DNA from 2 places in the Shewanella inventionis genome. Region 2 is predicted to be linked to the other one. Evidence: riboswitches for the same ligand, from Rfam matches in the RefSeq annotation. Region 2 holds a riboswitch; the other holds the start of a gene.

Region 1 (16,503 bases), 330 kb from region 2:
TAGCGTAGAATCAACTTGGCCGTTTAACCATGTCGACTTCATGCCGATTTCATAGTTATACAAAATCTCAGTATCAAACTCTTTTTTGTTGGCAAGCTCAGTAGGCAGGGTCATGTTAAAACCACCCGCTTTATAACCTCGCGCAATACGGGCATAAGTATTATGGTTGCTATTAATCGCTTTTGATAAAGCAATATGGCCGCCCCACATGTTTTCTGACGGGTCAAAATTATCATTATTGCTGTCAGTATATTCGCTGTCGCGGCGCTCAAAACGCAAACCGGTTGACAACAAATAGTCGTTGCCTAAATGACTGTCCAATTGCCCGAATACCGCATAATTTGTGGCTTCATAACTTGACTGCAGCACTTCATCTGGCCAGGTGTTGTACTCTGAGTACAAGTCGTTATCTTCATTGAGGTTCATGGCATACACACCCACTAACCAATCCGTTGAGCCTGCAAAAATACGCCCGGCATCTTTTGACGATAAACGAAACTCTTGGGTTAATGTACGACGGTCCCCCGCTTTATCCCAGGTGTAATCGTATACACAGGGCTCAGTGCCAATAACATTGTAATCGTCGTCATACGCTGTACATTGCTTACTGGCCCAGTAATCAGGGTTTGCCCAGTCGCCGTCATACGCATGATGATGATCGGTTTGTGCGAGTGATGTGAGCGAGGTAAAGTCAAATGCACTTGCACCACTGTAAATAAACTTAAGCCCTGCACCTGTGGTTTTTTGAGTATCAACACCCGGTTTATCCGTTAAGGTATTGCTGGTGTTATTATCGAGTGTCCAGGCATCGTAGCCATTATCAAAATTGGCATGCAGTAAGGTTAAATCAATTTGTAAATCGTCGCTGGCATACCAACGCAATTTAGCGCGGGCGCTTAGCTCATCACGCTCATTGGTGTCGTCACGGTTTAAGTATAAATTATCACGATACCCATTTTGATTGTGCTGCTCTACAGACACGCGATATAACAACTTACCTGTATCATTTAATGGCCCAGAGCTAAAACCAGAAAACGTACGTAAATCATCATCGCCCACGCTGACTTTAGCGCCATGCTCAAACGAGTCGGTTGGGTCGTTACTTTTAAGGTAAATTAATCCAGCTAATGCATTGGCACCATATTGCGTCCCTTGCGGTCCACGCAGCACTTCAACTTGCTGCATGTCATACATACTCGACACCATGCCAAGCCCAGACAAATCAATATCATCGACCACATAACCCACTGAAGAATTAGGCGCTCCTTGGTATTGCTCTTGCTCACCCACACCACGGATTTGAAAATACTTAGGGCGCGAACTTCCGCCTGACCAGTTAAAGTTAGCGATAGAATTGAGTACATCTTCGAAATGTTGAGCGCCTTCATCTTCTAATTGCTGCGCATCAATGACGGTGACACTCGATGGCATTTTATCAAGGCTGATATGACTAAAATCAGCATTGACAACAATCACTTCCATTTTTTCGTATTCTGGTGTGACGCGCTCAATATCTGCAGTTTTAGCCAGAGTAACGGGCGAGCTCAATGCGGTAATAACCGCTAAAGCAATTGGCGAATGGGATAACCCAAATGAATTTTTCGTGAACATAGGACCTCAAATAGTTATTTTGAGATCCGGCAAGAGTAGCGAATAAGAGGTGCACTTATAGATAGTGTGGCCCATTCCTACGCCGGTATAAGCCGGATCAGGTTCTAAGGGTTCGTCTTAAGACATCTCAGTTCAGTAGTGCTGAACACCCCTTGGCGGCCACGAGTATAAACTATCTAAAATTTGATTACACGATCCTTCATACAATTTGATAACACAAAATAGCGTGTCAATATCAAGTCGGTGTTTCTTTGTATTCAAGTAAACAAAGCCTTGCTCAGTATTGAGTTATCACATATCAACAGCGATTAATCAGAGTAGGTTTCGCGCACGTATATTTCAAAATGACTGACTTGAGTATTAGGTGCGACGGCACTCACTTGCAGTTGTTGCATGCCATGTAATTTAAGCGACTTCCAACTCGTTGCTTCATCTTCAATGGTATAGCCGTTGGCGTCAAACCAGGTGAATTTGTATTGCACGCGTTGGTCATAGCTCGATTTACTTTGAATTAATGCAGACGCTTTAACTAGGTCTCCAATCATTATTGATGAAATGTCAGTCACATTAACATCACTGGCAAAAGAGCTGCTATCCACTCGCACTTGCCCGTTAGAGTCAACGGCAATACCCGCGGTATTGTGGGCGCAGGCGCCAAATAACAAGGTTGAAGTGAGTACAAAAAATGATGCAAGTTTCATAATCTTTTCCTTAAATGTTACTGGCGGTATTGGGTTATTAGTCTAACAAAAAGTGCGCTCTCGCAGTCGCAATTAACTGTTTACGGTTTGTTTGCCAACAATTAATACTCACATTGGCCACCCGGCGACCTTGACGGGTAATCTTGCATTCTGCAAAGGTGTCTTGGTGTAAACCAGCCCGTAAATAATCAATTGAAAAATCGACAATTTTAGGCACCTTTTTAGCTTGCATAAACACCATTAATTGCACAATGGCCGACATTTCCATAAAACCAGCAATTACACCGCCATGAATAGCCGGCAAGATTGGATTACCAATATTGTCATCTTTAGCGGGCAGTTTAAACACCATTTCGTCGCCAAAACGGGCCACCGACATGCCAATAAATTGTGAATATGGCACTTTTTCAAGCAAATAACTGTAGTCATTTAACTCAATGGCGCGCTTTACCACATCTTGAACATCCAACTCACTTGATGCCGCTTGGGTTGTTTGCTCAGTCATCTTGACTCTCCGGCAAATTGCCCATTAGCGCTTGACGAAACTCTTCGCCAACCATTTCTGGGCTGATACGCATAAACGAACCAACGGCATGAGCAATGGGTTCATCAATACTGTCTTGATAAGCAATCGCGCGAGTAAAAGCCACACTTGACGACAAACGGTAGCATTCTGCAAAGGCATACACCGCTTTATGAGGCTCAGCAGGCTTCATGTAGTCAACTCGCAAATCTAACGTGGGCGACAACTCAAGTGATTGATATTTTTTTAAAATCGCACACACCACTGCAGTACCACAGGAGGTATCAATTAAGGTGGTGATCACCCCACCATGAATTACGCCTGTATCTGGATACCCAATAATATCTCGGCTATAAGGCAGTTCAATTAACACGTGGTGCTCGCTGGCTTCTTTAACACTTAACCCTAATCGGCGACACTGCGCCAATTGATTAACAAAGCGTGTTGCCACTTCCGTTAACGGAAAAAAGTCACTGTTAATCTTCATTATCCGCGGCTCAACATCGGGCCTAATGGCGCTCCACCAACAAGGTGCATATGGATATGATATACCTCTTGGCCGCCATGTTTATTGCAGTTCATAATCAAACGATAGCCATCTTTTGCAATACCGGCTTCATCGGCTAATTTAGCTGCGACAGTCATCATTCTGCCTAATGCTTTTTCATCTGATGCTTTGACATCATTGGCAGTAGGGATCAGATGATTAGGAATAATAAGAATATGCGTTGGTGCTTGTGGGGCAATATCACGAAATGCAGTGACTAGCTCATCTTGATATAAAATATCGGCAGGAATTTCACGACGAATAATTTTACTGAATATGGTTTCTTCGGCCATTTTAAGATCCTTAATGAATGACATCATGTTGCTGCGGTTAATAGTACCAAGTCTTTAATCTCTGACTCCAGAAAAAACACACAAAATCAGCTATCTTTTACATAAAATGGGATTCGTTTGCTTAACTGGGTCATTTTTGGCAGCATTGTCGATTATAGCTCAATCTTGTTGATTGTAATGCTTCTACTATTTGGAACTCTTTATGCATTTTCATATCCATGCGGTCGATCCTAAAGCACACTTATTTGAAGTGACCCTAACGGTTACCCAAGCCTTCCCCTCACAAATTTTTTGTTTACCCGCTTGGCTACCTGGCAGCTATATGATCCGTGACTTTGCCAAAAACATTATTGAAATAAAGGCCACAGAAAACCAACAAGCCTTAACGGTTACCCAGCTAGATAAGCAAACTTGGCAACTCAACAACCAGGGTAGCGACATCGTATTGTGCTACCAAATTTACGCCTGGGATTTATCTGTACGCACCGCCCACCTTGATACAAACCACGGCTTCTTTAACGGCAGTAGCGTATTTTTAGCCGCCAAAGGGCTTGAATCTCACCCTCACACAGTCACAATTGCAAAGCCCGCACTGCCTGAATTAGCCCACTGGATGTTAGCCACCAGCATGCAAAGAACCGCTGGTGAACAATTTGGCTTTGGCGATTTTAGTGCAGAAAACTACGATGATTTAATCGATCACCCAGTAGAAATGGGCGAGCTCACCATCGAAACCTTCTTCGCAGCAGGCGTGCCTCACGATATCGTACTCAGTGGTAAGCATCGCGCCAATATTGCTCGCCTGGCTAAGGATTTAACCGCCATTTGCGAATATCAAATTAATTTATTTGGCACACCGGCGCCGTTTGAGCGTTATGTGTTTATGACCACGGTTTTAGATAACGGCTTTGGTGGATTAGAACATAAAGCCTCAACCGCGTTAATGTGCTCACGTAACGACCTCCCCTTGTCACTCGATGGGCCTGTCGATAAAGGCTATCGCACCTATTTGTCGCTGTGCAGCCACGAATACTTCCATTCATGGAATGTTAAACGCATTAAACCTGCCGAGTTTACCCCATTTGATTTATCAAAAGAGTCGTACACAGAGCAGTTATGGGCGTATGAAGGGATAACCTCCTACTACGATGATTTAATTACTTTTAAATCAAAATGTATTGATGAAAAAGGTTATTTAACTCTACTGAGTCAAATCATGACGCGTGTGTATCGCGGCGAGGGGCGCTTTAAACAAACCTTAAAACAATCAAGTTTTAATGCATGGACCAAGTTTTACAAGCAAGATGAAAATGCCGCCAATGCCATTGTTAGTTATTACACCAAAGGCGCCTTATTTGCGTTGTATGTAGACTTAACCATCCGCATTGAAACCCAGGGTAAGCACAGTTTAGACGATGTAATGCGCGCGTTATGGCAACAATATGGCCTGCCACACATTGGCACTCACAGCATGAGCCACCAACAGATTGTTGAAAGCCTGCTAAATCGCCCCTGTGACGATATTTTTGCTTATTTAGACAACACCCAAGACTTACCATTGAGCAGTTTACTCGAACAAGTCGGCGTCACCATGACAGTGAGGCCAAGCGAAGGAGTCAATGATTTAGGGGGTGGAGAGGCTAAAGGCTATAAAATTGCTTTTGGCGCTAAAACAAAACCAGAATCCCTTGGCCTTAAAGTATTAACGGTTAGCCAAAACAGCCCAGCACACCAAGCGGGATTAAGCGCCGGGGATTTACTGATTGCCGCTGATAATTTACAAGTTACCGCCCAATTTGAGCAACAACTGCAAAGCTACAGCGTAGGACAAGAGCTCAATTTACATTGGTTTAGACGCGATGAATTAATGCAAGGGCAATTGCCTGTACGTGAAGCCGTCGCAGATACTATTTCTTTAACCATCAATGATGCCAGTAAAACCGCACTTTGGTTTAACTAACAGCGGCTTAACATATAGTGTCTTATTAATTGTGGTTAATCACGACCAGCTGACACAAAAATGGGTATCAATTGATACCCATTTTTATTTTGTTAATAAAAACAGTTGAAAATGAGGCTATACCCTCACCTCATGCATATGAGTTTGCGCCCATGCAATTGCTTGACCTCGGCTCGACACACCAATTTTTCTAAACGCTCGATATAAATGTGTTTTAATCGTCGACTCACTCACAAACAATTGATTAGCAATATCTAAATTGGTACTGCCTGACAACAGCGCATGTAACACTTCACGCTCTCTAATGGTCAGTTGCTCACCCTCTGCCTCAGTATCGTCATTCATCATTGAATGTAATAACTCTTGCGGCATAACACTGCGCCCTTTGAGTATTTCATTCAAGCCAAGGCTGATCTCAGCCAAACTGCTATCTGCATAAAACACCCCTAGGGTCGTTGCAGGATGAATAAGAAAGCGGGTGTCGAGTTGTTTAGGGAAATTAATAAAGACTGTATGTATGGCGCAATATTCACGCTCAATAAGCCGTTGCAATTGATAAACCTGTTGAATATCAATGGTTGATAAGTCAAAAAACACCACAGAAACAGGCTCTTCAACGAGCATTTTTGCCATGTTGCCAGGTTGAGCTTTAGTTAATTTAACCAAAAACTCTTGGGGCCAACGGCTATCGAGCAAATCACTTAGCAACTGAGATCGTGAAACAATCATCCAATTAACAACTTTAAACATCCCATACACTCCATGTGAACCAACTAAACGACTTCAACGCCAATCAATATTCAAACATCTTAATATTATCAATCAACGCCTTTGGTGCAAATAAGCCAAAAGAATAATCACAATAACAAACCTAGACTTTAGTACTATGACAATTTGCAATACCATCATTTTAGTCGAGTCGATCGATTATTGCGTTATTAAGCGATGAGTTTATGCCATTTTATTAATCGTCAATAAACTTAAGGAATTAAACCAACAAGCTCGTCATTAATGCCAAGAATAGGACTATCGAAGTTATTTGCCAAAACCTTACTGGGTTGCGACTCATAAAAGGGACAAAATGTTGCGGGCGTTGATTGGCACTTGCCGTAGTTAATTGATGAATAAGTTCACAGGTGTCAGCTTGACGAAGATTAGGTTCATTGTTTAAGGCTTTTTTTAAGGCTGCATCTATCCAGGTGGGCACCATAGGATTAAGCTGATGAGCATTCACATACTCCAGGCGTAAAAATGCTTGCCTTGTATTACATTTGGCCAATTTAGCATTAAAAGGTAACTCACCGGTCAACATTTCGTAGGCGATGACCGCCAATGAAAACAAATCTGCGCGACCATCAGCTTGATACCCTAATATCACTTCTGGCGCGGTATAATCTGCAGTACCCAAAATATGGTCACGTGTCAGAGGGGTGCTGATTTCAGCCACACCTTTAATAAAGCAAGAACCAAAATCGATAATTTTAACCACGCCATCACGGGTGATAAAAATATTATCTGGCTTTAAATCTTGATGCAGTGTCTCTCGGCGATGAAATGCCCTTACACCTAATTCAATTTGCTTAAGCAGTAACAGAACCTCTTCTACCGGAGCCCTTTTGTGCTGAACTAGCCATTGCGCTAAGCTCACGCCTGATAAATATTCGGTCAAATAATACAGTGCTGATTTAGGCTTGTGTTGTTCAACCACTTTCACCACATGAGTACTGTTTATCCGCTGACCTATCCAACTTTCAAGCATAAAACGTTCAATATAAGCGGCATCGTCAATGTAGTTTACAGAGGGGGTTTTCATGCAAAAAGCCTGATCTTGCCCATTAACAACACGATAAACCTGGCTTCGTTGCGACTGATGAATAATATGCGTGACCGTGTACCCATCTAGTTTCATCCCTACACTCAGGGGAGGCGGAAATGGCCGCTGAGACAAACTTAAGTACACATCATCGATTGCTTGCTTTGGAAGTTGTTCAACAAATAAGAGTTGCGCGCTGAGATTATCTTTACTACCTAAATCATAGGCTTTGCTGATTAATAGTTGGCAAAACTGCTCACACAAAGAGTCTGATAATTGAGGATGTAGCTGACAAAAAGTCGTGAGTTTTTGCTGTAATTCAAACTCGGTAAATTGATCGTGGATGCCATCTGTGGTTAATAAATACAGATCGTCTTGCTCTACACTCAGTGCTTTGTAATCTACATCGAGTTTAACATCCATGCCTAATGCACGGGTAAGATACTGATGTGATGCGTTAATTTTTGTGCTGTGATCATGACTTAATTGCGTTAACTCACCGCGGCGAAAGCGGTAAATTCGCGAGTCTCCCACATGTAACATGTGCACAGTACAGGATTTAAAAACCAAGGCACTGAACGTACACACAAAACCTCGCCGTGCATCGCGGTAGTCTTGCCCTAAGCCATACAACCATCGATTTAATGCAGTTAGTACTTTTGCACTTGAGGTTTGCACGCTCCAGCTTTCTGGGGTTGAGTAATAATCGGCTAAAAAATTACTCACGCTGATAGCCGAGGCTTGTGCGCCTCCCTCTGCCGTACTTACGCCATCGCTAATAACACTGACAATTCCTTTGGTCATCAATGAGACTCCGCTCGGAATACGGATCCCTATCGCATCTTCATTTTGCGATTTACGACCTTTTTCAGATGCTTGCCCCACCGCCAATTGCAAACTGGTTGCAAAAGGCAGCGAAGAATTTGGCTGCTGTTCGGGCTCAAGAGGCATAAATGTCCTATGTAATCAGTTTAGCTAACGCTAATTAAAGTCACTTCACCGTCTTCATTCACTTCGGCAATATGGCCCTTAGGTTCATTCATAAAGAATAAGGTGACAAAACCAAATACGGCACTTACCGCAATGACATAGAAGAACGTTTGCGTTGACACCATTGAATATACCGTTAAGAAGAACACAGCTCCAACATTACCGTAAGCACCTGTCATACCTGCAATTTGCCCCGTTAAACGGCGCTTAATTAATGGCACAGCAGCAAACACGGCGCCTTCTCCGCCTTGTACGAAGAAAGAACATGCCATCACCACAACCACAGCCAGTGGTAAGGCCCAACTAGAGTCGATTTGCGCGACAGAGAAATACCCTATTGCTAAGCCTGCTGTTAAAATCAATAACGTTGTTTTACGACCAAACTTATCACTTAACCAACCACCACCAGGGCGAGACATTAGATTCATAAAGGCATAACTTGATGCCACCATGCCTGCTTGTGCCATACCCAGTGCAAATGTTTCAGCAAAAAACAGCGGCAACATTGACACTACAGCGAGTTCAGATCCAAACGTGGTAAAATACAACACATTTAACACCGCTACTTGCTTAAACTCATAACGTTCAAACTCAGGTACTTCAATAGAAAACAAATGTTTATTAACTTGGTAGGTCTGATAAAAATCAACTAAAAACACCAATACAAGGCCAGCATAAATCAAATTAGTCACATCTTGAGTAAACATACTGACACCCGATGGTGACAGCTTCCAGCCTAGTAACGCTAACGTGGCATACATAGGCACTTTCATCACAATCAGTAACACCAAGTCGCCTTTGCTGGTCACCTCTAATCCGCCGCCTTTTTTAGGTTTAAAATAGGTTGAGCCTTTTGGGGTATCGGTTACGTTAAAATAATAAACAAAAGCAAATACTAAGCTCATTAAGCCTGTAATACCAATGGCATAACGCCAACCATCTGCGCCACCAAATGCCAGTGCAACCGCAGGTAATGTGAAGGCAGCAGCGGCAGAACCAAAGTTGCCCCAACCACCATAAATTCCCTCTGCTGTGCCGAGCTCTTTGGCAGGAAACCATTCACTGACCATACGAATACCAATCACAAAACCTGCACCGATAAAGCCAATCAAAAAACGCGCCCAAGCCAGTTGTTCAAAACTGTCAGCAACGGCAAACATAAAACACGGAATAGAACAAATAGCGAGTAATGCCGAATAGGTGATGCGCGGACCGTATTTATCAGTCACCATGCCTATCACTATTCGGGCTGGAATGGTTAATGCCACATTGAGGATCAACAAGGTTTTAATTTGTGCTGTTGTCAGCCCAAGGCTATCGGCTATCACACTAAGTAATGGCGCGGCGTTAAACCACACCACAAACGTGATAAAAAATGCCATCCAGCTTAAATGCATAATTTTCATTTTGCCGCTAAATGAAAACAGGTTAAATTTTTCTGCACTCATAGTGATATTCCTTATCCTTTTGCTAACACAAGGACCTGGCCCTGTTCGGTTTTAATATCAAAAGGACTGGCAATTAAAGCGTTATCCTCAATACACACACCCGTTCTCAATTGGTAATGTTGCTTATACAGAGGTGACGCGACACAAAGTTCACCGTCCATTTCACAGATTAATCCGCGCGCTAACACACTAACGCCGGTCGCAGGATCAACATTATCAATGGCATATAAACCATCTTTGCCTAAGTTAAAAATAGCGACAGCTTTACCCGCTACCCAGGCCGCCACTCCGGTTCCTTCAGGTAAACGAGATTCTTCACACACATTAATCCAACTCATGCTACTACCTCATCTGCTGTTGTTTGTTGCTCGGTGATGTCTTTAATGGCGATGGTGCCAGCTCCTGCATCTTTAATATTGGGAAAACGCTGTTCACGCACTCGCTGATAGGCATTGGTATCAAGTCCTGGCGCCTCATTTGGGTTCACAAACTCATTAAAGCGCGCAAGAAACTCTGGTTTCTCAAGACTGGTTTTCCATTCACATTGATAGGTGGCAACAATATGGTTCATTTGCTGCTCTAGTGCGGCATTAATGCCAAGTGCATCATCAATCACAACCGATTTTAAGTAGGCTAAGCCACCGTCTAACGACTCCATCCAGGTTGATGTCCGCTGTAACTTATCTGCCGTTTTGACATAAAACATTAAAATGCGGTCAATGTATTGGTATAACTCATCTGTTGATAGATCGGTGGCAAATAGGTCACCATGGCGTGGACGCATACCGCCGTTACCGGCAACATAGAGGTTCCAACCTTTGTCGGTTGCGATTACGCCTATATCTTTACTTTGTGCTTCAGCGCATTCACGAGTACAACCCGAAACGGCAAATTTCAATTTGTGAGGACTGCGTAATCCCTTGTAGCGGTTTTCTAAATCGATGGCAAAACCAACCGAATCTTGTACACCATATCGGCACCAGGTACTGCCTACACAAGACTTTACGGTACGCAGAGATTTGCCATATGCATGGCCTGTTTCAAAGCCTGCATCAATGAGTTTTTGCCAAATTTCAGGTAATTGCGATAAGGTTGCACCAAACATATCAATACGTTGCCCACCGGTTATTTTGGTATACAAGTCGTATTCTTGAGCGATTTGTCCCATCGCAATCAATTTGGCCGGTGTGATTTCACCGCCAGCCACTCGCGGCACAATTGAGTAAGTACCGTCTTTTTGAATATTACCTAGATATGCATCGTTGGTGTCTTGCAATTGCACATGAGCATTATCTTGGTTTAAAACATATTGGTTTTGTAAACTGGCAAAAATCGATGCCGCTGCAGGTTTACAAATGTCACAGCCATAAGTGAGACCATTTGCACAAGGCTTACCATGCTGGGTGATCAAGGTATTAAAATCGCTAATGCCTTCGACCTGGCAAATGTGATAAAGCGCTTGTCTGTCATGGTCAAAATGGGCACAAATTCCGGCATTAAAATCAAGCCCTGCAGCTTGCAAGGTTTGGTCAATAATCTTTTGCACTAAAGGCGCACAACCACCACAACCAGAAGCGGCACGAGTACAAGACTTAATCTCAGCCATTTTATGACTGCCAGCGTTCACCGCATTAACAATGTCCCCTTTGGTCACTTGATGGCAAGAACACACAATGGAGGTATCTTTGAGATCTGCTTCGTTTTCAGCCCCAGCCAGTAACAAATCAACGGCAGAGCCTTCAATCTCATCTTGCGATAAATACATATCAAGCAAACGGCTATAATCGCTATTGTCGCCAATTAACACGGCTCCTTTTAAAAACTTGCCGCTGTCATCAAGCCAAAGCTTTTTGTATATACCAGCTTGATTGTCTGATAATTCTACAAACTGAGCATGTTCAAACCCACGGCTAGCACCAATAGCCGCCACATCAACGCCTAACAGCTTGAGCTTGGTGCTCATGTCTGCTCCGGTAAATGATTGGCTTGGCACGTTTGAGGTCGATGAGGCTATGTGAGATGCCGCCACACGAGCCATTTGATAACCTGGCGCCACTAAACCAAATATTTTTTGTTGCCATAAAGCACATTCACCAATGGCATAAACATCTGGAGCTGATGTTAAGCAGTAATCATCAATTTCAATACCGCCACGCTCACCAATGCTAATATTAGATACTCTTGCCAGTGCATCTTGTGGGCGAATACCGGCCGAAAATACAATCATGTCGGTTTCAAGATACGAGTCATCATTAAAGGTCATTCGATGAATAGCGGTTTCGCCATCAATGATCGCTGTCGTGGCTTTAGATGTGTGTACACTGACGCCAAGCTGTTCAATTTTACTGCAAAGTAACTCACCGGCTCTGTCATTTAGCTGAACGGGCATCAATTGTGGGGCAAATTCAACAACATGCGTTTTTACCCCTAATTGCATCATGGCATTTGCAGCTTCTAAACCCAATAATCCACCGCCGACAACCACACCAACTTGGCTATTTTGCGCCGCAGCTTGAATGGCCTCGAGATCTTCAATGGTGCGATACACCAAACATTGCGCCCTATCGTTACCCTGAATAGGTGGCACAAATGGATAGGAGCCAGTAGCTAATACCAAGCGGTTATATGAATAACTGTCACCTTGAGCACTCGTAACGGTTTTAGCGGCAATATCAACAGACGCGATTGGCGTATTTAGGTGAAGCGTGATCCCCCAATCTTGATAGTCCTTTGCGCTTGTTAGCATGAGTGGCTCAGCGCTGCCTGTTTCAAAATATTTAGACAATTGCACTCGGTCATAAGCGGGACGAGGCTCTTCACCAAATACATGCACTTCAAATGTTTTATTGAGCCCTAAACTACACAGTTGCTCAACAAAGTGATGACCTACCATGCCATTACCGACGACCACTAATTTGGGTTTTGAGATTGTCATTTCCTACTCCTTCATGCCTGAGACCGTAAAAACAAAATGGCGCCAACTCCAATTAAAGAGTTGGCGCCATTGCCAGTTACAATCCCGAATTTTTAATTTTACTGGTTACACACTTTGGTTAATCAACCATTATCTATGCGCAGTAACATACTGTGATATTGCAGACTTTATGCCAACAGACATAGCAAAATAAACATCTGATTTTAAACAATTTAATACTTAACAACCTTTATGGTTAGTCGAGTTGATGTTCACCTTAGACACAACCGCACCAACATGGGGCGCACCATGATTGATCGGTTCAGCGCAATCACGCTTAGATTGATTGACAACCGCAATAATTTGAGAAGACATTTGTGCCAACGATAGGCCTTTTTGCATGGCTTGTTGTTGAATAATTTGGTGGGCTTTAGCTTCATCAAACCCTTGCTGCATCAAGATCAATTTAGCCTGGCTGAGTAATTTAATGCTGCGAATTTCATCATCCAGCTTTTTAAATTCTGCAAGCGTTTTACTGGCGGCATTAAAACGAATTTGAGCCAAACTGATCACGCTCGTTAAGCGGTTAACAGTTAACATGTCAGGAATAAAAGTAATGCGTCCACAATCGAGTAATTCAGACAACACTGTTTGTTCCCAGGATTTAGCATTGACGATAATCACCATGGGGTTGCTGGCTAAAGTGCGTTGAATTAACCCCTGAATTTGGCTATGTAATTTGTCAGTCAGTATCAGTAACGTATCAAACTGCTGCTGGTGAAGCCGTTGCTCAACCTGACTAATTGAAGCCAATACAGTGACGTGTCCAAATGCGGCCAAACAAGCCTGATATTGCACCATTTCGCAATCGACTACCGGCACAACTGAAAAACTGGGATCACACAAAATTAAGCTACGCATTGCTACTCCTTGTTGTGCCAATTAGCCAATGGACTATTTACAGAACTAAAACGATTTTGCCAGCATTGTTGACTGACACTGATGGCCTGCTCTACGGTAAAAGGTTGCTGTAAACCCAGTCTATGTTTCGATTGTTGATTAAGTAACAGCAAGACAACCGCTAACGTTGCAGTGATGCTACTCAGTGCTTGTTCTATCATGGTGCATGACATCAACTCACTGAGCATATTTGTATTTAACGATTGTTGTTCGCGCCATAACAGCGCAAGGATCTCACTAGACAATTCAGCTTGGCCGATTTTTGCACCAGAAAAACCTTCTAATAATGTTGGGATAGTGATACTCGACAACACAAGTTTATTAGCTTGCCCACTAATAACTCTGATATCTGTCGCCACTCTAGGGTTAATCTCTGTTTCACCTTGCAACCCTTTAAAAATAGCAATCTGACCTGCTGAGTAATCTTTATGTGCAAATAGGGTTTCGCATACTTGCTGATGTAAATCATCTAACCCAGGGTGAAAATAACTGCGTAAACTGATCGGTGCATTAGTTGGATTAATACAACGTGCTGCTGATTGAATTAAACTGCGTAAACCGAGTTCTTGATGTAATTGGCGGCAATCATCTAAAACAGGCACTAAATCCCCAGCACGAACATAAACGATATGATCAGAATTTAATGCATCCTGCGCACTGTTTGGGCAAGTGCAACAACGAATATTTAATGCATCGATGCAAGATTCAACATGACGACGATGAGGCAATGCCTGGCTATCGCCATGTAGCATCACTCTAATCCCTTGGCTTGCGAGCAGTTTTGCCACCAACAATAACCAAGGCAATTGCTCACGTTTACCGGCATAAACGGGCCAATCAATATCGACCGTGAGTGACTCCCAGCCAGTAACAACACTTCGGCGTAATCCGGCAACCATGCCTGCGACTTCGTCAACGGTTTCACCGCGCACTCGCATGAGCATCATGGCACTGGCCATTTGTACGCGAGTGGCATGCCCGGAGGCAAACCCTTCTATCAATAAAGCAGCCTCTGCAAAAGTTAACGCGCGCGAGCCCTTTTCACCTTTGCCAAGTGCCTTTATTAATAACCGAAAATCAAATGCTTCGGCTGATGTTAAGGTTAGCTCGCCAATTTTAGGCATATAAAGCCTCATATTCTTGATGTGGCTGTGACGAAGCAAAATCAATATCATTTAGTAACGAAGTTAATTGCTGACCAACGCCAACCACGTCACCAATAATAATCAAGGTCGGTCCAGAATCTTTAATGGTTAATGCGGCTTCAGCCATGGTTTTGACCGTTGCGTAAGTCACTATTTGATTCGGTCTGCCGCCATTGGTGACAAAGGCCACGGGTAAAGTTGCGTCACATTGTGCGTCAAGCAAACCCACTGAAATACGGGCGGCTTGTTCTTTGCCCATATAGAAAACCAACGTCGACTGAGCAGCTAATAAGGCTTGCCACTGAGCAGGAGCCACCGCATTATCATCATCCGACATTTTAGTACCGGTGATTAAGGTAACGCTGCGTGCCATACCGCGAAACGTAAGCGGAATGCCTGTACTTGAGGCACAACCTAATGCCGCAGTAACACCTGCAACAAACTGAGAACGAATGCCATGTTGGGCAAGATAAAGTGCTTCTTCAGAGCCGCGACCAAAAATATGCGGATCACCACCTTTTAAACGCACCACTTTTAAGCCTTGCCGAGCCAACGACAATAGCAATGCGTTGATGTCTTCTTGCTTGATACTCGGTTGGCCACACCGTTTACCAACAAAATGACGCTGGCAAGTGGGTGTTACCAAGGTTAGGATTTCACTGCTGACCAGGCTATCAAATACCAGTGCTTCAGCTTGAGCAACAATGCGCGCAGCTTTTATTGTCATTAACTCTAACTGACCACAACCGGCACCAACGATAGCAACCTCACCCGATTGCAATGATGTTGAGTTAACTGCACCAGTCAAGTTAACGCCTTGGATAACGCTATCTATAGTTTGCATTAGGCAACATCCTCTTCAGTTGAGTATTCTAAATCGACATAGGTTAGTGCTTGCTGCCAATGTGCTTGGGCACATTGTTTAACTTCACTTTGGCAACTACCACATTGACGGCCACAGCCTAAACTGGATTGAGTGGCATCTAATGCCTTATCAAATTGCAAATGCTGTTTGCCATGATGAAATACTTGTTGATCAAATTCGGCATTTATCTGGTTAGCAATTTGTGCCTCAGTCACCCCTGTGCAAGCACAAATCAATGGGCTGTTTCCAGCATTTATTTGCTGATGTAATTTCTTAATGAATGTCTTATCGATGGGCTTTCCGATAAACGCATTCATGGGCTCTAGTGCCAAATGAACACGGGTGGTAGACAACACTTTAATGGCACAAACGATGTCTTTTTCCATATTGCATTGCACATGCACTCGCTGGCCATTTACGTTAGCTGACCATAATAATGAGTGAGGTGTAGACTGATAAGCAAAACCATCTTCAGCTCGGCTAAAACCGATGTGATGGCATACTCCTGTTGTTAATGTTTGCGCAACCTGCCAGCACATACCTTGAGCTGAAGGATCATGAGAGCCAAACACAATACCTTGTAATGCCAGTTCTACAGGCTTAATAACAACCGCTTGAGACTTAAACCCAGGCTGCAAAGAAACGGGATCGACTCGGTTATCAAGGTACTGGTTCACACCCTTACCTAATGAAAATTGCTCAGACCAATGCATAGACATTAAAGCCATGCTCT
Region 2 (16,503 bases):
AGATGTGAAAGTAATATTAATTGCTTAGTAACTACTTATGCGTCGAGAATTGAGGAGCTTAGTTTACCAATTGAAAAAATAAACAAAGTAAGCGCAAAATTTTCACATGAACCTAAACTTGAAAGTTTTAAAGTTGAAAAAAAGTGTAGTTTTTCAGATGTTACATTTCCGCCAAACTTAATTGTTTATGCTGGAGGTGCTTACAGTGGCTACAAAGTTAATGTACAAATTGACCAAAGCGGCCATCAAACGACAAAGTTTAATGTGGCAGTAAACTCTCCCGATGCTCCAGTAGCCTTAATATTAGGAGCTTATGAACCATCAATTTGGGATATAAAATGGACAGAAAAAACAAAAATATCAGCTGTCTATGCATCTGGTTATCATAGGCAAGTAGTTACTGGCTTACCAAATAATGTTCCTGTCATCACAAGTAGTTCTAGGCAAACCCCAAATTGTAAAAGTAACTTCTATATTTCCGATAAATCACTTAATAAATTAAACCCACTTTCAAAACGTTTGTTTGATAAGAAGGTAACCTTAGTTACTTTTGCTCAAAAAGGTAAACTTGGTTTTGGCGAAGCTTTTAATACTAAAACCGAATTTTATACTAATTCAGGAAATGCCATTAAGCGCCATATTGATCCATCATTACCGCTTGCAGGCAAAAAAGGATTAGAACAGCTAGTTTCGGAAGGTTTTATGCGAAAAGCAACAAAGGAAGACAGTGATAGATGGGCAAAATTAAAATTTAATATCCTCAAAGAAGATTTACCGCCTGTTTCAGGGGGGAATCTAGAGTCGAGATACAGACCGAAATTTTCTGCTACAGGATATGTAATTCTTAAAGAAGTGAGAATTCCGGCCGGCTTATTTGGTGCTCATAGAACCAATTTCTTTTTAGAGAATGGCGTGCCTTTTCCTGAGGGGAATTTAGGTCATAGCAACTTGTACGACTTCAATACAATGAAATGCCATGGCTCACTGTGCAAATATTAAACGCATAATCGGGTAGCCGGAGGTATCTAACCTCCAGCCCCCACACCACCCTGCATGCGGCTCCGCACAGGGCGGTTCATTTAGAACCCCTAACTAAACTTTCTGGTTAGGATAATGAACTGCCATCCATCCATCTCTTAGTGAATATAATCCTGCTTTCTTCAGATACTCAGTGCTTGCTGTATCCCCGGTGTTTTAGAGCTACGCCAAGGGCCTTTACTTGTGATACCACAAGCAACAGCGGCTTGGATCCTGACGCCACGTTTAAGTAAGTTTTGTACCTTAGTCCGTGGTTTTCGCCACTGACGCCAGTAGCACATACGAATACGCCGTCGGATCCAATGGTCTATGAATTTAGTGGGGTCAGGGTAAACTTTTGAATTTAGTGGGGTCAGGGTAAACTTTTATAAAAACACTTCAATACTTGTCCCTTGATCTAATTTATATCCAGAAATTCGTATGATATTTCAATTACAAACACAAACAAGGCTAAATCGAAGATACCCATACGGCGGATGTCATCGCGGCTATGACCTTCGAAAACATGGATGTTTTCGCAGAGCGCCCATGGATGGGTTTACCGCGTGTCATAGAAGTGATTTCATTGAGTATCGTTGCCTAACACCTTAGTTTCTTTGAGTTAAATGTTATAAAACATCCCTATCCAGAAATGCGTTAAATCTCTCAATAACAAACAAGGTTGAATCGAAGATACCCATACGGCGGATGTAATCGCGGCTATGACCTTCGAAAACATAGATGTTTTCGCAGAGCGCCCATGGATGGGTTTACCGCGTGTCATAGAAGTGATTTCATTGAGTATCGTTGCCGAACACCCTAGTTTTTTGAATTAGATACCATCTAAAATAGTACCCTACTTTAGTTGACTACTCATGAACTGGTGCAGGCGTAGCGCCAAGACGTTAGTGGCCGTAGACCATAAGTAAATAACCACAAAACAAAGCAAAACACCTGGATCCCGGCTCAAAAGCATTACCGGGACGACGTGTGAGTTGGGGCAATATTTGAGTTAAGACGACGAGAAACTAGCTACCAAGCTTTGTCAAAAAATGCGTTAGTGTAACTACAAACAAGGTTGAATCGAAGATACCCATACGGCGGATGTCATCGCGGCTATGACCTTCGAAAACATGGATGTTTTCGCAGAGCGCCCAGGGATGGGTTTACCGCGTGTCATAGAAGTGATTTCATTGAGTATCGTTGCCTAACGCCTTAGTTTCTTTGAGTTAAATGTTATAAAACATCCCTATCCAGAAATGCGTTAAATCTCTCAACTACAAACAAGGTTAAATCGAAGATACCCATACGGCGGATGTCATCGCGGCTATGACCTTCGAAAACATGGATGTTTTCGCAGAGCGCCCAGGGATGGGTTTACCGCGTGTCATAGAAGTGATTTCATTGAGTATCGATACCTATTGGTAAAACAAAACCACACACAGTAAATCCTGCACAAAAGTTCAAAGCAAACATGACACCTGGGATCAGGCTCAAAAGCCTTACTATGACGGCGTGATAGTTGGCATGGTGTGATAGTTGGGACGGTGTGAGAGTTAGGACCATGAGAAAGTAGCTAACATGCCTTTGTCACAAATAGTGTGAGTTAAATTTTATAAAAAAATTTAATTGGAACCATGATATTTTCAAATCTTTATTACGCTCGAACATCAGGTTAAAAAGTGCTTAATGAGTATCAAGCCTGTAGGTTTTTATTAATATTCAACTCACTCAAACAACTCACTTGCACAAAAAGAATTAAAATATTAACGAGATGGCACGCGGTAACAACTAAGCTCGGTTAAATTGAACAACTTAAACAAAAAGTGATAGTTCATTGCTGCCTGATTGATTGCTGTTAAAAATAGCCTGTTTATTTTGATAAGGATTGTAACGTTCAGCATTGATGTTTTGGCTGAATAACTTTTGCCCTGAACCAGATGTTGAACTGTGTAACTCATTCACTGAACCCGCTGCAGACGATCTAAGCAGTGAATCAACACTTTTATTGGCAGTTAGCCTTGATTGGCTCGCGGCAAGGGTTATTGCTTCTAACTGATTATCTGACGTTTTAGATGAATCTTTCATAAAAGGCGCTAATGGGTCACTGTTTTCTGCACGATTAAACAGATTCCCTAATTGGGTTAATTGCTCGCTATCTTCAATACTCATTACCGACTCTTGACGTTCTACCGCTAAGGCTTGTTTTGCCTCATTCATATTTTGCAATGCTTGAGCCGCAACACGAATATCAGCCATTGAAGGCTGAACAGGTGCCATAGCCGCTGCATACACCTTTTGCATTTTGTTTATCGTTGCTTGTGGATCGCCAGAAACAATTGACACATCGATACTCACCTCACCGTCGACAGCGTAACGCCTTCCATCGGGCCCCTTTTCATACTCATACCGAGGGCTTTGCGCATAACTTCCCCCCACTGCGGCATGGGCTTGCTCATGAGTTTTTACTTCAGAATCACGTTTAGCCAATTCAGCTATTTGCTGGGCTTCGGCTTGTTCAATTTGTTGCTGTTTTTGCTCTATTTGCTTACTAACTTGCTCACGTTGGTCAGTGTTTTTTTGCTCATCCTGAGTGTCTGCTTGTTCATCGACAACAGCTTGTGCATTATCAATGTCACTGACAGCCTGTGGCATAGCTTGATCAGCAACACTTTGGTTAGGCTCGCCAAATAAGGTAGGTAGCTCTGAATTGACTTGAGACAAACTTTTTGCGGCCTGCGTTACGGGTTGATACTCCTTTATTGCTGTGGCATTTATGTTAGTGAGTCTATTATTAACAGTGCTCCCCTGCCCAGGTTGTTGTAACACTGCGGCAATTGTCATTGGACCACTTTTTAGACTAAAACTGCCGGTGAGATTTACATTATCAACCGCCATTGCCGACTTGCCACCATCAACTGACGCAACAGAAACCTGCTGCCCAAGTAATTGAGCAGCGGGTTGAGAATGAGTCGTTAATGTAGAAGATACAACAGTGGTTGATTGAAGGTTTGATGACTTAGAAACAACAGTAGCAGAAGAATAACTCCCTCTGCCCTGTTGAATAGAAGGACTGACGTTAGATGTAGTTGCGGAACCGATTGCCGCGTTCATGGTTACACTTCGATATCAATCAAGCTGCCAATAGACTCAGAAGCCGCCTCAATCACCTTAGTCGAGGCCTGTGCTTGATTGACCGATTCAGTCGCCGATATTAAAGCCGTAGCAGTATTACTTTGTGATACTGCTTGCGAGCTCAACGTCACAGTGTCTTGTGGTACGGCTGGTTTTTGTTCATCAGGTGTGGCAACTGACGTGGTTGCTTGCGCTAAACCTTGTTGTGCACTTTGCAATCCCTGCATTCCTGAAGCATACGCTGATTGTACTTGCATCATTTGGCTCCTGATGTAAATCGTAAACCTAAAAATAAATTACGTATTTATTATTGCCTAAACCACCCAAAATGTACAGTTTTTAAACAGCAAAATTGCTCAGCTTAACTGGTTAACCAAGCCCCTTCCCAGTCTTTCCATAATGGATTGAAACCCCGTTGTTTTAGCGCTGAAACCACCTGGTCAACAGAGCGTTCATCACTAATTTCAAATTGATCAAGTTCAGTCTGTGGGTGTTGATATCCACCGGGCTGTGTTGAGCTACCCGCACTGATATGTGTAATGCCTAAAGGCAATAAATTATCTCGTAAATGGGGTAATTCACGTGTTGATAGACTGATTTCTAACTGGGGGTTAAATAATCGAAAGGCACAGATCATTTGCACAAGGCCTGCATCACTGAGCTCAACTTTAGGCTTAATCCCACCGGTGCAAGGCCGTAACCTGGGTAACGATATGCTGTAGCGGCATCGCCAGTAGTTTTTTTCAAGGTAATCTAAATGATGTGCCATTAGTAACGCATCTAAGCGCCAATCATCTAAACCTAAAAGGACACCTAAGCCAATTTTATCAATACCGGCTTTGGCAACCCGATCTGGAGTGGTTAAACGATTAATAAAATCTTGCTTTTTACCTCTGGTGTGATGTTTGGCATAGGTCTGTGTTCGATAGGTTTCCTGGTAAACCATAACCGCATCGACACCTAGTTTTGCCAAGAGTTGATATTCTGGGGTTTCAAGAGGCTGGATCTCAATTGCCACATGATTAAAATGAGCTTTCACCAGAGGCATAATAGCTTCAAAATAACTCGGGCCAACCTTGGTTTCATGCTCGCCAGAAACTAACAACACCGAGTCAAAACCTCTGGCTTTGATAATGGCTATTTCTTGAATTAACTCATCTTGATTTAATGTCTTACGTTTGACTTTATTGCTCATACTAAAGCCGCAATAATCACATTCATTGGCACATAAATTGGAAACATATAACGGGACAAACAACCCCACATTAGCCCCAAATCGCTGCCTTGTTATTGCAGCAGCCTGCTGCGCCATAGGCTCAAGGTAAGCCATGGCTGCCGGTGATAATAGCGCCATTAAACTGTTTAAATCCCCAGCGGGGTTTCGTAATGCGCGCTCCACATCTGTTGCGGTTGCTGAATATAAACTTAGCGATAATGAATCAGGGTTCAATTTAAAAAAAGTATCTGCAAATGTGCTCATCTACTTTCCCCTAAAAAACCCGTTAGTGGACTTGTTGCATAGGCTTGTTGATTAACAGCACCAAGTCCGGCCTCATAAGCTTGCCTACCAGCAATAACAGCCTGAGCAAAACAATGTGCCATTTTTTGTGGCTGGGCACTGCTTGCAATCGCGGTGTTTACTAGCACAGCATCTGCGCCCATTTCCATCGCACGGCACGCTTGTGACGGTGAACCAATACCTGCGTCAACAATAACAGGCACTTTTGCTTGCTCAATGATGATGTGCAAAAAGGTCTCTGTCGCCAGGCCTTGATTACTGCCAATTGGGCTGCCAAGAGGCATTAATGCAGCACAGCCAACGTCTTCTAAGCGCCGACACAAAACAGGATCAGCATGCACATACGGCAACACTGTATAGCCTTGCTCACATAAGGTTTGAGCAGCCAATAGCGTTTCGACAGGATCTGGCATGAGGTATTTAGGATCGGGATGAATTTCAAGTTTTACCCATTTGGTTCCTAACAATTCGTATGCTATTTGAGCTGCCAACACAGCTTCTTTAGCATTTCGTGCACCGGCTGTATTTGGCAACAGCTTAACCCCTGAACGTTGAAGCGGTGTCAGTAAATTATCGTGTTCAAGGTGTAAATCAATGCGCTTCATTGCAAGTGTTACCAGTTGCGAACCTGAGCTGGCAAGCGCCGCTAACATAATATCTTGGTGGCTAAATTTACCGGTTCCAGTAAACAATCTGGATGAAAATTGATGATCGGATATCGTTAACATACTAACCCCCAGCCACAGCAGAAAATAGGCTAATTCTGTCATGTGATTGGCATAGCACATGGGACCAGCGACTTTTAGGAACCACAGCGTCATTGACCACAATGGCGACCGAGTTAGGGCATATGTTTTTTAATATCAATAATTCAGATAAACAGATTTTAGCTGGGAGTGTTTCGTTCGTGCCATTAATTTCTACCAGTAAAAAAGACTGAGTATTAGCTATTATCATCGTGACTCTCCCAGGCTAAATGTTGTTGTGTAGCCGTGCAAACCTCACAATCTGGATCTTGAACCATTTGTGCGCTTTGCCAGACAAAAGCTTGCGCATCGAATCGATGTAGCTTGCCATAAGCCTTAAAAGTATTGGTGATATGCTGCACACCAAACAAAGCTTGTAAACTCGCGACTACCCCTACAGCAGGGCCTAACACCCCTTGTTGAGCGCAATGTTGAGCAAGGTGAATATCTGCCGGGTACAAACAACGATAACAACCGTATTGGTTATGATTAAAATCGATACAAAACACCTGTCCTTGATATGCACTTATCGCCCCACTCACTAGCGTGAGTTTGTGAGCAACGCAAATCTGATTAATTAGCTGCCTTGTTTCAATGTTATCTGTGCAGTCAAACACCACTGCGGCTGTCATTAAGCGCCTTGCCCAAACGTCAAGATGTTGATGGGTTAGTCGGTGAGCAAACACAGTTAACTTGATATTTGAATTAGCCTTAGCTAAGGCGCGTTTGGCGACATTAACTTTTAGCTCACCAAGATCAGAATCAACATAAAGTAGCTGTCTAGGTAGGTTTGACAAGGCTACAACGTCGTTGTCAATTAAGGTCATTGATTTAACCCCAGCGGCGGCAAGATACTGTGCAACCAATTGCCCAAGGCCACCCAGCCCCACAATAACAACGTGACTATTCATTATGGCAAGCTGCCCTGCCTCTCCAATATCGTGCAATAATATGTTGCTTGAATACTGCATATATTGCCGAGCTGATAAGGTATTCATACCGCCTCCTTAATCAAGGCTGAAGGAGTGCATGTGTGGCGACTTCGCGTGAGTTGCAACCAGGCATGATGCAACTCTCGATAGGCTTGTGCAGGATGCGTAGCCTGAGTTATCGCCCTCACCACAGCAACGTCACCGACCTCGCTTTGAGCCACATCGCTAAGGCAGGCTTTATCAATTCCACCAATGGCGACGGTAGGATAGTCTCGGCCAAAAAGACTCACATAGCGTGACAACTTAGCGATCCCCTGGGGTTTTGAAGGCATTTGCTTTGTGGTTGTTGGATAAATATGGCCAAATGCAATGTATGATGGCGAACATTGATGAGCCAGCAATGCCTCAAAATAACTATGGCTGGAGATCCCTAAGGCCATTCCAGCCTCTGCAAGCGCAGTGAGATTGGCATCAGCAAGATCTTCTTGGCCTAAGTGCACACCAAATGCATGGTGTTTTAGCGCCAATTGCCAATGGTCATTAACGAATAATTGAGCATTACACTCTCTGGCTAAGTGTATGGCTGCTTTAATATCAGTTTCTAGCTGCTCAATCGCTAACTCATCGTTTGCGTCAGTTAATTTGCGGCGAAATTGAACCGTTTTACAGCCCGCACTTAAAACCGCTTTGATTTGCGCTAAAGAGTTAAGCACAGGGTAAACACCCAGAGGCCCACTTAACGCAGCGAATGAGCGCTTGTTATCTGTAATATTATCTTGGTGATAATGGCCAATATGTGGCATTAAGGCTAAGTCTGTTGGCCAAGCTGTTCGCGCCAACACTCCTGGGCCTTGACCGACTGCATAGCTGTTTTGTAGCCCTTTAGTGACATAGGCTTTTGCAAGTACAACTGCATCATGAACCACAAAACCATGGGCGCTGAAACTGGCAATAGCCGACGACAATGTGCAACCACTACCATGATGATTAACCGTTGCAACTCTTGGACTTGTTAACGTAAACACCTGATTGTCATGATAAGGACTTGCCCCAAACACACGTTTTGTCACATACACATCCATTGCTTTATTGCCTTGCCATGGTGCATCACCGCCTTTGGCAACGACCTGGCATTGGTATGCTGTCGCTAACCATTGTGCCGCCAAAACCATGTTATGTTCATCATCATCGTGACTTGGTGAAGGTTTAGTTATCGTTACCGCTGAGCATAAACGAAATAACTCATGTTGATTGGGGGTAAGAACACTAATAAGCCCTGAAAATGGCGTAAAATCAATTTGATTAAATACATCACCACTACTGGCAACCATGACAGGATCTAGCACCACAACAGGTAATAGATTTTGTTGTTTGAGTGCACTAAGCCAGCTCGTAATAACATCAACTTGCTGTTGATTGGCTAGTAGGCCAATTTTGATGGCTGCTGGAGGCAGATCTGCCCATAAGGTGACTAATTGCGCCAACAACATTTTGGCCGAAATAGGTTCAACAAGATCTACGCTCACTGAGTTTTGAGCTGTAATGCTGGTAACAACACTACAGCCATGGCAACCCAAATCATTCATCGTTAACAAATCAGCCTGAATACCCGCGCCGCCACCACTGTCTGAACCCGCTATACTCCACACAATGGGGTTACTGCTATGGGGTTGATTCAATAGAGTTGATGTCATGATTGAACCTCTTTTGCCAAGCCAGAAAATGACACATCACTCATACTAGGCTGACTGCGCTGAGTCACCTCATGATAAAGCGACGAGCCAGTTGCTTTAAATTCAGCAGACTTTTGTGCCATCGCGTCAGTCTGATAGGCATTAGCTGACACCACTGAAATGGCTTGCGCTTTTGCACCATCAAGCAAACTGGCATATTCACGCACTTCTTGAGTGATTTTCATTGAGCAAAATTTAGGACCGCACATGGAGCAAAAATGCGCGACTTTAGCAGATTCTTGCGGCAAGGATTCATCGTGATAAGCACGAGCGGTGTCAGGATCTAGACCAAGGTTGTATTGGTCTTGCCAGCGAAACTCAAAGCGCGCTTTAGATAAGGCATTATCGCGTATTTGCGCACCTGGATGTCCTTTTGCAACATCAGCGGCATGAGCTGCAATTTTATAAGCAATTAAGCCTTGTTTTACATCTTCTTTATTGGGTAAACCCAGGTGTTCTTTTGGCGTAACGTAACACAACATTGCTACGCCATACCAAGCCATCATTGCCGCACCAATACCCGAGGTAAAATGATCGTAACCCGGTGCAATATCGGTTGTTTGTGGGCCTAGAGTGTAAAAAGGAGCTTCATCACAGTGTGCTAACTGTTTTTCCATATTGATTTTGATGAGCTGCATTGGCACATGCCCTGGGCCTTCAATAAAGGTTTGAACGTCATATTCCCATGCTATTTTGACCAGTTCACCTAGGGTTTCAAGTTCTGCAAATTGAGCTTCATCATTCGCATCTGCGATTGATCCTGGACGCATACCGTCGCCCAATGACAAGGAGACATCATATTGAGCACAGATTTGACAAATATCGCGAAAATGCTCGTATAAAAAGCTTTCTTTATGGTGGCTTAAACACCACTTAGCCATAATTGAACCACCCCTAGACACAATACCTGTCAAGCGTTTTGCCGTCATTGGCACATAACGCAACAACACTCCTGCATGTATCGTAAAGTAATCTACCCCTTGTTCGGCCTGTTCAATAAGCGTGTCTCGAAAAATATCCCAATTAAGTGCTTCTGCAACGCCATTCACTTTCTCAAGTGCTTGATAAATCGGTACCGTACCGATTGGCACAGGCGAATTACGAATGATCCACTCACGGGTTTCATGAATATAGCGCCCCGTCGATAAATCCATGACCGTATCGGCGCCCCAGCGGGTTGACCAAACCAGTTTTTCAACTTCTTCTTCAATTGATGAAGTCACTGCAGAGTTGCCAATATTGGCGTTCACTTTAACCAAAAAATTTCGGCCAATGATCATGGGCTCCGCTTCAGGATGATTAATATTAAGCGGGATAATCGCCCTGCCTCGTGCCACTTCATCACGGACAAACTCTGGAGTGATGCGTAGTCCTATTTGAGCGCCAAAGGCCTCTCCAGGAGAGTGTTGTGTGAGTACACTGTCTGTAACAGTTTCACGAGCCATGTTTTCTCTAATGGCAATGTATTCCATTTCTGGGGTAATAATGCCTTTTCGAGCGTAATGCATTTGTGTAACACACTGTCCAAGCTTTGCTCTGCGTGGAGCGTTAAGCACATCAAATCGCAGATGATCTAGGCCATCATCAGCTAATCGTTGCTGGGTAAACCTTGAACTTGCTCCATCAAGTAGTTCTGTATCTTGGCGTTCATCAATCCATGCTTGGCGAATTTTGGGTAAACCGTTGCGTACATTAATCTCAGCATTGGGATCAGAATAAGCACCTGCGCAGTCATATACCATGATAGGAGGGTTACCTTGTGTGATTGGCTGTTCATCTGTGCCGCCAATGATTGTATCGGTTTGAGTTATTTGCCTCATTGAGACATTAATATCTGCGCGGCTACCCGATAAGTAGACTTTTTCAGAGTTAGGATGTTGCAGTGGTTTTAAGGTATCAATAAATTGCTGAGCATTAGCTCGCGTTTGACGACGTGATGTTTGCGACATTAGCAACCTCATAAATATAAGTAGAGTTGCTTGCCTGGAGGGTGTTGATAGCAAAAGTAAACAACAAAATGCTTGCTGTTGTTTACGTCAATAACCAATTAAAAAATGAAAAAGCTGTGTAAAAACCTTGATAACCAACAATACTAGGAATTAAAGGTTAACTTACCGATTTATCGCACATTAATCATCTTCAAAAGTCATGATTATTACGCTTGTTTCCTTCGCAGGTTCTAGCCTGATCAGGTTCAACGGATCCCGAATAAACGGTCTCAGCCATAATGGCACTCCGACAAGATGTCACGCAGTATAAGCAAGCTTTGAGGGTAAAAACAAGCCCTATCTCACATCACACCGTTAAGCGATAGAAAATTGAAATACATACCGTCAATGCTCAGCCACACCTATCACCTACAGTCATCCTAAAGATCCACCATAGCGTTGACAGGTGCGGCAATTTGTCGCATTCCATCTATTTATTAGCAAGTTATAATTAATCGACAACTTATAAATCGATGATAATTATTCATCCTAAAAATGATTCGGTGATAATCTTGAAAAATAATAGCCAGCAAACTGTTTATGCTAATAACCGTACACACCTAACTTACTCACCAATCGCTTTCGCAATCATGGTGCTCATATCGCCAAATGCCTTGGCCAAACAAGCTAATATTATTATAGATACAGACATTGAGCGCCTTGAAGTTCACGGACAACAAACAACAAATAAAGATGTAGTAAACTCAGCTGAAAAGTTACTGTCAAAACAAGGCGTTGATTTTTCACAGGCAGGAGGCGTATCTGCTTTGCCCATTTTGAATGGTTTGATGGGCGACCGCATTAAAGTATTGATTGATGGCGGTGACATCACATCATCATGCGCGAATCACATGAACCCACCACTGTCATATACAGCGGCAAACCAAATCACTTTAACAGAAGTGATAGCAGGCGTGTCGCCAGTCAGTGCTGGCGGAGATAATATTGCAGGTGTTATTAATGTCACAAGCTTAAACCCGGAGTTTAACCAAACTGAGAAACTAAGCTGGCAAAATGGCAATGTGTCTGCCGGGTATCGCAGCGCAAGTGACACACTGCTGGCAAGTATCAACACTCAAATGGCCAGTAAAAACATCAGTTTGAGCTACCAAGGCGCCTATGAGGATGCAAACAGCTATACAGACGGTAATGGCCATAAGGTTCTAGACACGCTTTATCAAGCTCAAAACCATGCACTTATCGCGGCATGGCAAGATGAAACACAACAAGTAGCCCTTAAATTAACTCACCAACACATCCCGTTCCAAGGGTTTGCTAATCAGTATATGGACATGACCAATAACGACAGTTTTGGCGCATTACTTAGATATCAACAAACCCTAGAAAATGATGGCCTATTTAGCGCTCAAGCCAATTGGCACAGTGTCGAACATGAAATGGGATTTTTTACCGCAGAAAAAACCGGCATGATGCCAATGGAAACCTCAGGAAATGATTTCAGCTATCAGCTACATTGGCAATTACCTCTTAGCAACAACCGCACACTATTGCTCGGACAAGAATACTACCTGTACCAACTTAACGATAGCTGGCCAGCCATTGAAGGTTCTACCATGATGGGCCCTAACGACTACATCAATATTAACGATGGTCAGCGTAAGCGCGCGGCCGTGTATGGAGAATGGCAACAGGCCTTCAACAACCAATGGTGGATGTCTGCTGGGGTGCGTTACGAGTACGTGTCTACTCGCGCCGGTGATGTGCAAGCCTACAACACCATGAGTATGATGGGAATGACAAATGTTAATGCGCTAGCAGCTAGCGAATTTAATCAACTTAATAGACAACGAGACAATCAAATAATAGATGCGACCTGGTTGGTTAAATATCAACTAAATCATAACGAAACCATTGAATTAGGACTAGCGCGAAAAAGTCGAGCACCTAATTTGTATGAACGTTACAGTTGGGGCCAAAGCACAATGGCAACAACCATGATAGGCTGGTATGGCGATGGCAACGGCTATGTAGGGAACCCAGATTTAGTAGAAGAAACCGCCCACACAATAAGTGTAGGTTACACTCTTACAACAGAGGATTATTCAGCCTCTGCCACAACCTGGTATAGCGACATAACAGACTATATTGATGCCGATGTTATCAGTAGCTTCACCCCATCTAATAATCACACACGCAACATATTAGAATTTAGTAATGTCGACGCCGCATTATTTGGCGCGAGAATGGATATCAGCTATCAGTTAACTGAAAAAGACGATGGCAACTGGACAATCACATCCAATATCAGCGCCGCTCATGGTGAGCGAAACGATACCCATACCCCTTTGTATCAAATTAAGCCATTACAAACAGAGTTAGCCATTGCCCATCAATTGGGACATTGGAAAAACAGCTTAAGCTGGCAATGGGTTGCAACCAAAGAGCGAGTTGACAACAATCGCCTCGAAAACGTTACTGGCAGTTATTCTCTGATTAACTTTACCAGCACGATTGAATGGCAAAACGTCACCATGACAGCTGCAATCAATAATCTACTTGACCATTACTATCAACTGCCTCTTGGCGGGGTCAGTATTGCCAACTATAAACAAGATAACACTCAAGGATTTGAACAAATGGCAGGTACAGGGCGATCTATCGACCTTAGTGTCAGCTATAAATTTTAGCCAACACACTGTAATTCAGTTTTAAAATGGCAAGTGAATGACAGCCTAACCTTATTAAAGGCTGACGAAAACTTATAACACTAGTCGTGTCATATCAGCAATATAAAAAGCCTCTACAACAATGTAGAGGCTTCGTTATTTGGCACAGCGGACGCTGATGTTGTAAGAGTGAACCCACGACGCTCTGCTATCTTCCACCTAGCTATCGAGCTAAAAGAATAAATAAAAAAGACCAATAAAAAAGCCCTTACATTTCTGTAAAGGCTTCGTTATTTGGCACAGCGGACGCTGATGTTGTAAAAGTGAACCCGCGACGCTCTGTTATCTTCCACCTAGCTATCGAGCTATCTAAATATCTAACTATCTAACTAACTATCTATCGAGCTAAAAGAATAAATAAAAAAGCCCTTACATTTCTGTAAAGGCTTCGTTATTTGGCGTAGCGGACGCTGATGTTGTAAGAGTGAACCCGCGACGCTCTGTTATCTTCCACCTAGCTATCGAGCTATCTAACTAACTATCTATCGAGCTAAAGGAATAAATAAAAAAGCCCTTACATTTCTGTAAAGGCTTCGTTATTTGGCACAGCGGACGCTGATGTTGTAATAGTGAACCCGCGACGCTCTGTTATCTTCCACCTAGCTATCGAGCTATCGAGCTATCGAGCTATCGAGCTATCTAAATATCTAAATATCTAACTATCTATCGAGCTAAAAGAATAAATAAAAAAGCCCTTACATTTCTGTAAAGGCTTCGTTATTTGGCGGAGCGGACGGGACTCGAACCCGCGACCCCCGGCGTGACAGGCCGGTATTCTAACCAACTGAACTACCGCTCCAAAACGGTTTGTATACACTTAATAAAAATAACAACTTTTCAATTATCTATTTTATTAAGTGCAAACAGTTACTTGATTGGCGGAGCGGACGGGACTCGAACCCGCGACCCCCGGCGTGACAGGCCGGTATTCTAACCAACTGAACTACCGCTCCACTCAAGTGCGATGAATAATAAAGTTGTGATAATTAATCGTCAACTGTTTTTTAATTGTTTTGACTCGATTAGCTAAAAAACAAACAGAAATTAGTTTTTAGTACAAAATTCAAACATTAATCTGATAACACAGAGAAGATTAATGTTTATCGTCAGGCATAGTTAAATCGATGTCATCTAAATCTAAGCTTTCAAGTTGACTTGGCTCAGCCTTTTGTTCTTTTGGCGGATTTTGTTTTAAGCGTTCTTCAGCTGCGGCCATTGCTTTAGCTAATGTTTGACGCTTACGCCACACCACAATCCCAATAATGCCGACAATAAATAACACACCATTGACCACAATAATCCAAAAAATAGCATTATCTTTAGCTATTTGCTCTTCTATTGCGGCTTGTTCGGCAGCTTGCTCAGCAAGTTCTTCAGCAGTTGGTCCTGGCTTGGGCGGCTCAATTAAATTAAAAAACATCTCAGGCAAATGAAGTACAATTTCTCGCCCTTCTACAGTAGTGGAAACAACACTGCCTTTGACTCGGTAACTCCCATATTCAGTCACTTTAGGTAAATACAATATCTGTTCTGCACTGGTCATGTTTTGCAATGAAATAGGTACCTGTAAACCTGCTGGGCCGACAAGTTCAAACTCAAAATGAGTTTCTGCAAGTAAAACTTGGCTTTCATCTACGGTTAACTGTATCTGCCAGATACCCTTTAGTGGATCATTATTGGGCACCATTTCAGCGGTAATAGGCTGTTTCGATAACTTAAATGGCATCACATATTCACGCTCAAACACGTTGTTGCGTGCTGTGACGGTCAACGTATAGTGACCTGTGGGTTGTTCAAGATTTTGGGCGCCGGTAAATATTCCATCATCAGGCGCTTCATCTAATTCTTCACCATTGTCTTTATAAGCCCCAACAATAATGGTGCCTGTGGCAAAATTATCATCTCCAGCAATATGTTGACTGGTAAAACGCGAAGTCCATTCAACCATGTATTCTAAGCCTGGCATTCTCATGGTTAAATTGTCGCCCAGCAATCTGGCTGTGATCTTAAGACGCTCACCCTGAAACAGTGGTTGTGGCAAGGGTTGTACTTCAATGTCGAGTTTAGAGATTTTTTGAATAGTTGAGCCTTCAGTTACTTGCCCAAGTAACTGCCAAGGACCTGGCATGGGGTTTTCTATTTGGATCATGTCTGCAGAAATGCCATCAACCCATTTTACATTTTGCGGATGACGTGTTGAATACCATTTGCTTCCATCAGGTAACACCACAACCACTGGCGCAGAACCATAATCGCGCTGTATCACTAACGTTAAGCTTTCCACCATATAATCAATACGAAATCGATTTTTAAGCTCAGCGGCAAGTGAAGCCTTAACGGGGGCCGCCAATGCACTCGATTGCCAAGCCATAATCGGGCTTAGTAATAATAAAACAACTAAGGTAATGTGACGTGAAAGGCTAACAATCATAAAGGTGGGATTACCCTCTCCAAAGACATTTTCCAGACTTGGCAATGAGGTCAAGTCGTTGTTCGTGTAATACTAATTCATCGGCCGTAGCCCCAACTACTTTAAGATTAAACGCTGCTGTGTCGATTTTTTTTATCCCACCCGCTTCTTGACCGGCCTTTTCATTAGACAAATTAAACTTAATTTGTCCACCCGTCATAATTAAGTATACATCAGCTAGAATTTCAGCATCTAGCAATGCTCCGTGATAGGTTCTACGACTATTATCGATACCGTAACGCTTACACAAAGCATCAAGGTTATTTTTTTGCCCTG

The links. A riboswitch is a leader RNA that binds a small molecule or an ion and turns the genes downstream of it on or off. The one in region 2 is predicted to bind thiamine pyrophosphate.
Region 1: linked by a shared signal. The riboswitch ahead of K8B83_RS15290 (TonB-dependent receptor) and the one ahead of thiC (phosphomethylpyrimidine synthase ThiC) in region 2 are both predicted to bind thiamine pyrophosphate.

What each region holds. Positions count from the first base shown of each region.
Region 1 covers NZ_CP082926.1:3,430,509-3,447,011, forward strand. Annotated here, with positions in the region: gene K8B83_RS15290 (TonB-dependent receptor) at 1-1,611, opposite strand, end outside; TPP riboswitch at 1,669-1,774, opposite strand; gene K8B83_RS15295 (YcfL family protein) at 1,920-2,312, opposite strand; gene K8B83_RS15300 (PaaI family thioesterase) at 2,350-2,817, opposite strand; gene K8B83_RS15305 (PaaI family thioesterase) at 2,810-3,322, opposite strand; gene hinT (purine nucleoside phosphoramidase) at 3,322-3,675, opposite strand; gene K8B83_RS15315 (M61 family metallopeptidase) at 3,878-5,635, shown strand; gene K8B83_RS15320 (LuxR C-terminal-related transcriptional regulator) at 5,753-6,385, opposite strand; gene K8B83_RS15325 (bifunctional protein-serine/threonine kinase/phosphatase) at 6,624-8,399, opposite strand; gene K8B83_RS15330 (NarK family nitrate/nitrite MFS transporter) at 8,420-9,886, opposite strand; gene nirD (nitrite reductase small subunit NirD) at 9,898-10,224, opposite strand; gene nirB (nitrite reductase large subunit NirB) at 10,221-12,821, opposite strand; gene K8B83_RS15345 (ANTAR domain-containing response regulator) at 13,041-13,721, opposite strand; gene K8B83_RS15350 (glycosyl transferase) at 13,724-14,884, opposite strand; gene cobA (uroporphyrinogen-III C-methyltransferase) at 14,877-15,749, opposite strand; gene K8B83_RS15360 (nitrate reductase) at 15,749-16,503, opposite strand, start outside.
Region 2 covers NZ_CP082926.1:3,097,141-3,113,643, forward strand. Annotated here, with positions in the region: gene K8B83_RS13690 (lysozyme inhibitor LprI family protein) at 1-999, shown strand, start outside; partial or broken gene K8B83_RS13695 (group II intron reverse transcriptase/maturase) at 1,093-1,349, opposite strand; gene K8B83_RS13700 (putative metalloprotease CJM1_0395 family protein) at 2,833-4,131, opposite strand; gene K8B83_RS13705 (chemotaxis protein) at 4,134-4,409, opposite strand; gene thiH (2-iminoacetate synthase ThiH) at 4,514-5,632, opposite strand; gene K8B83_RS13715 (thiazole synthase) at 5,629-6,399, opposite strand; gene thiS (sulfur carrier protein ThiS) at 6,401-6,628, opposite strand; gene K8B83_RS13725 (HesA/MoeB/ThiF family protein) at 6,615-7,415, opposite strand; gene K8B83_RS13730 (bifunctional hydroxymethylpyrimidine kinase/phosphomethylpyrimidine kinase) at 7,412-9,043, opposite strand; gene thiC (phosphomethylpyrimidine synthase ThiC) at 9,040-11,031, opposite strand; TPP riboswitch at 11,231-11,330, opposite strand; gene K8B83_RS13740 (TonB-dependent receptor plug domain-containing protein) at 11,661-13,718, shown strand; tRNA gene K8B83_RS13745 (tRNA-Asp) at 14,480-14,556, opposite strand; tRNA gene K8B83_RS13750 (tRNA-Asp) at 14,634-14,710, opposite strand; gene K8B83_RS13755 (TIGR03503 family protein) at 14,851-16,188, opposite strand; gene dnaQ (DNA polymerase III subunit epsilon) at 16,199-16,503, opposite strand, start outside.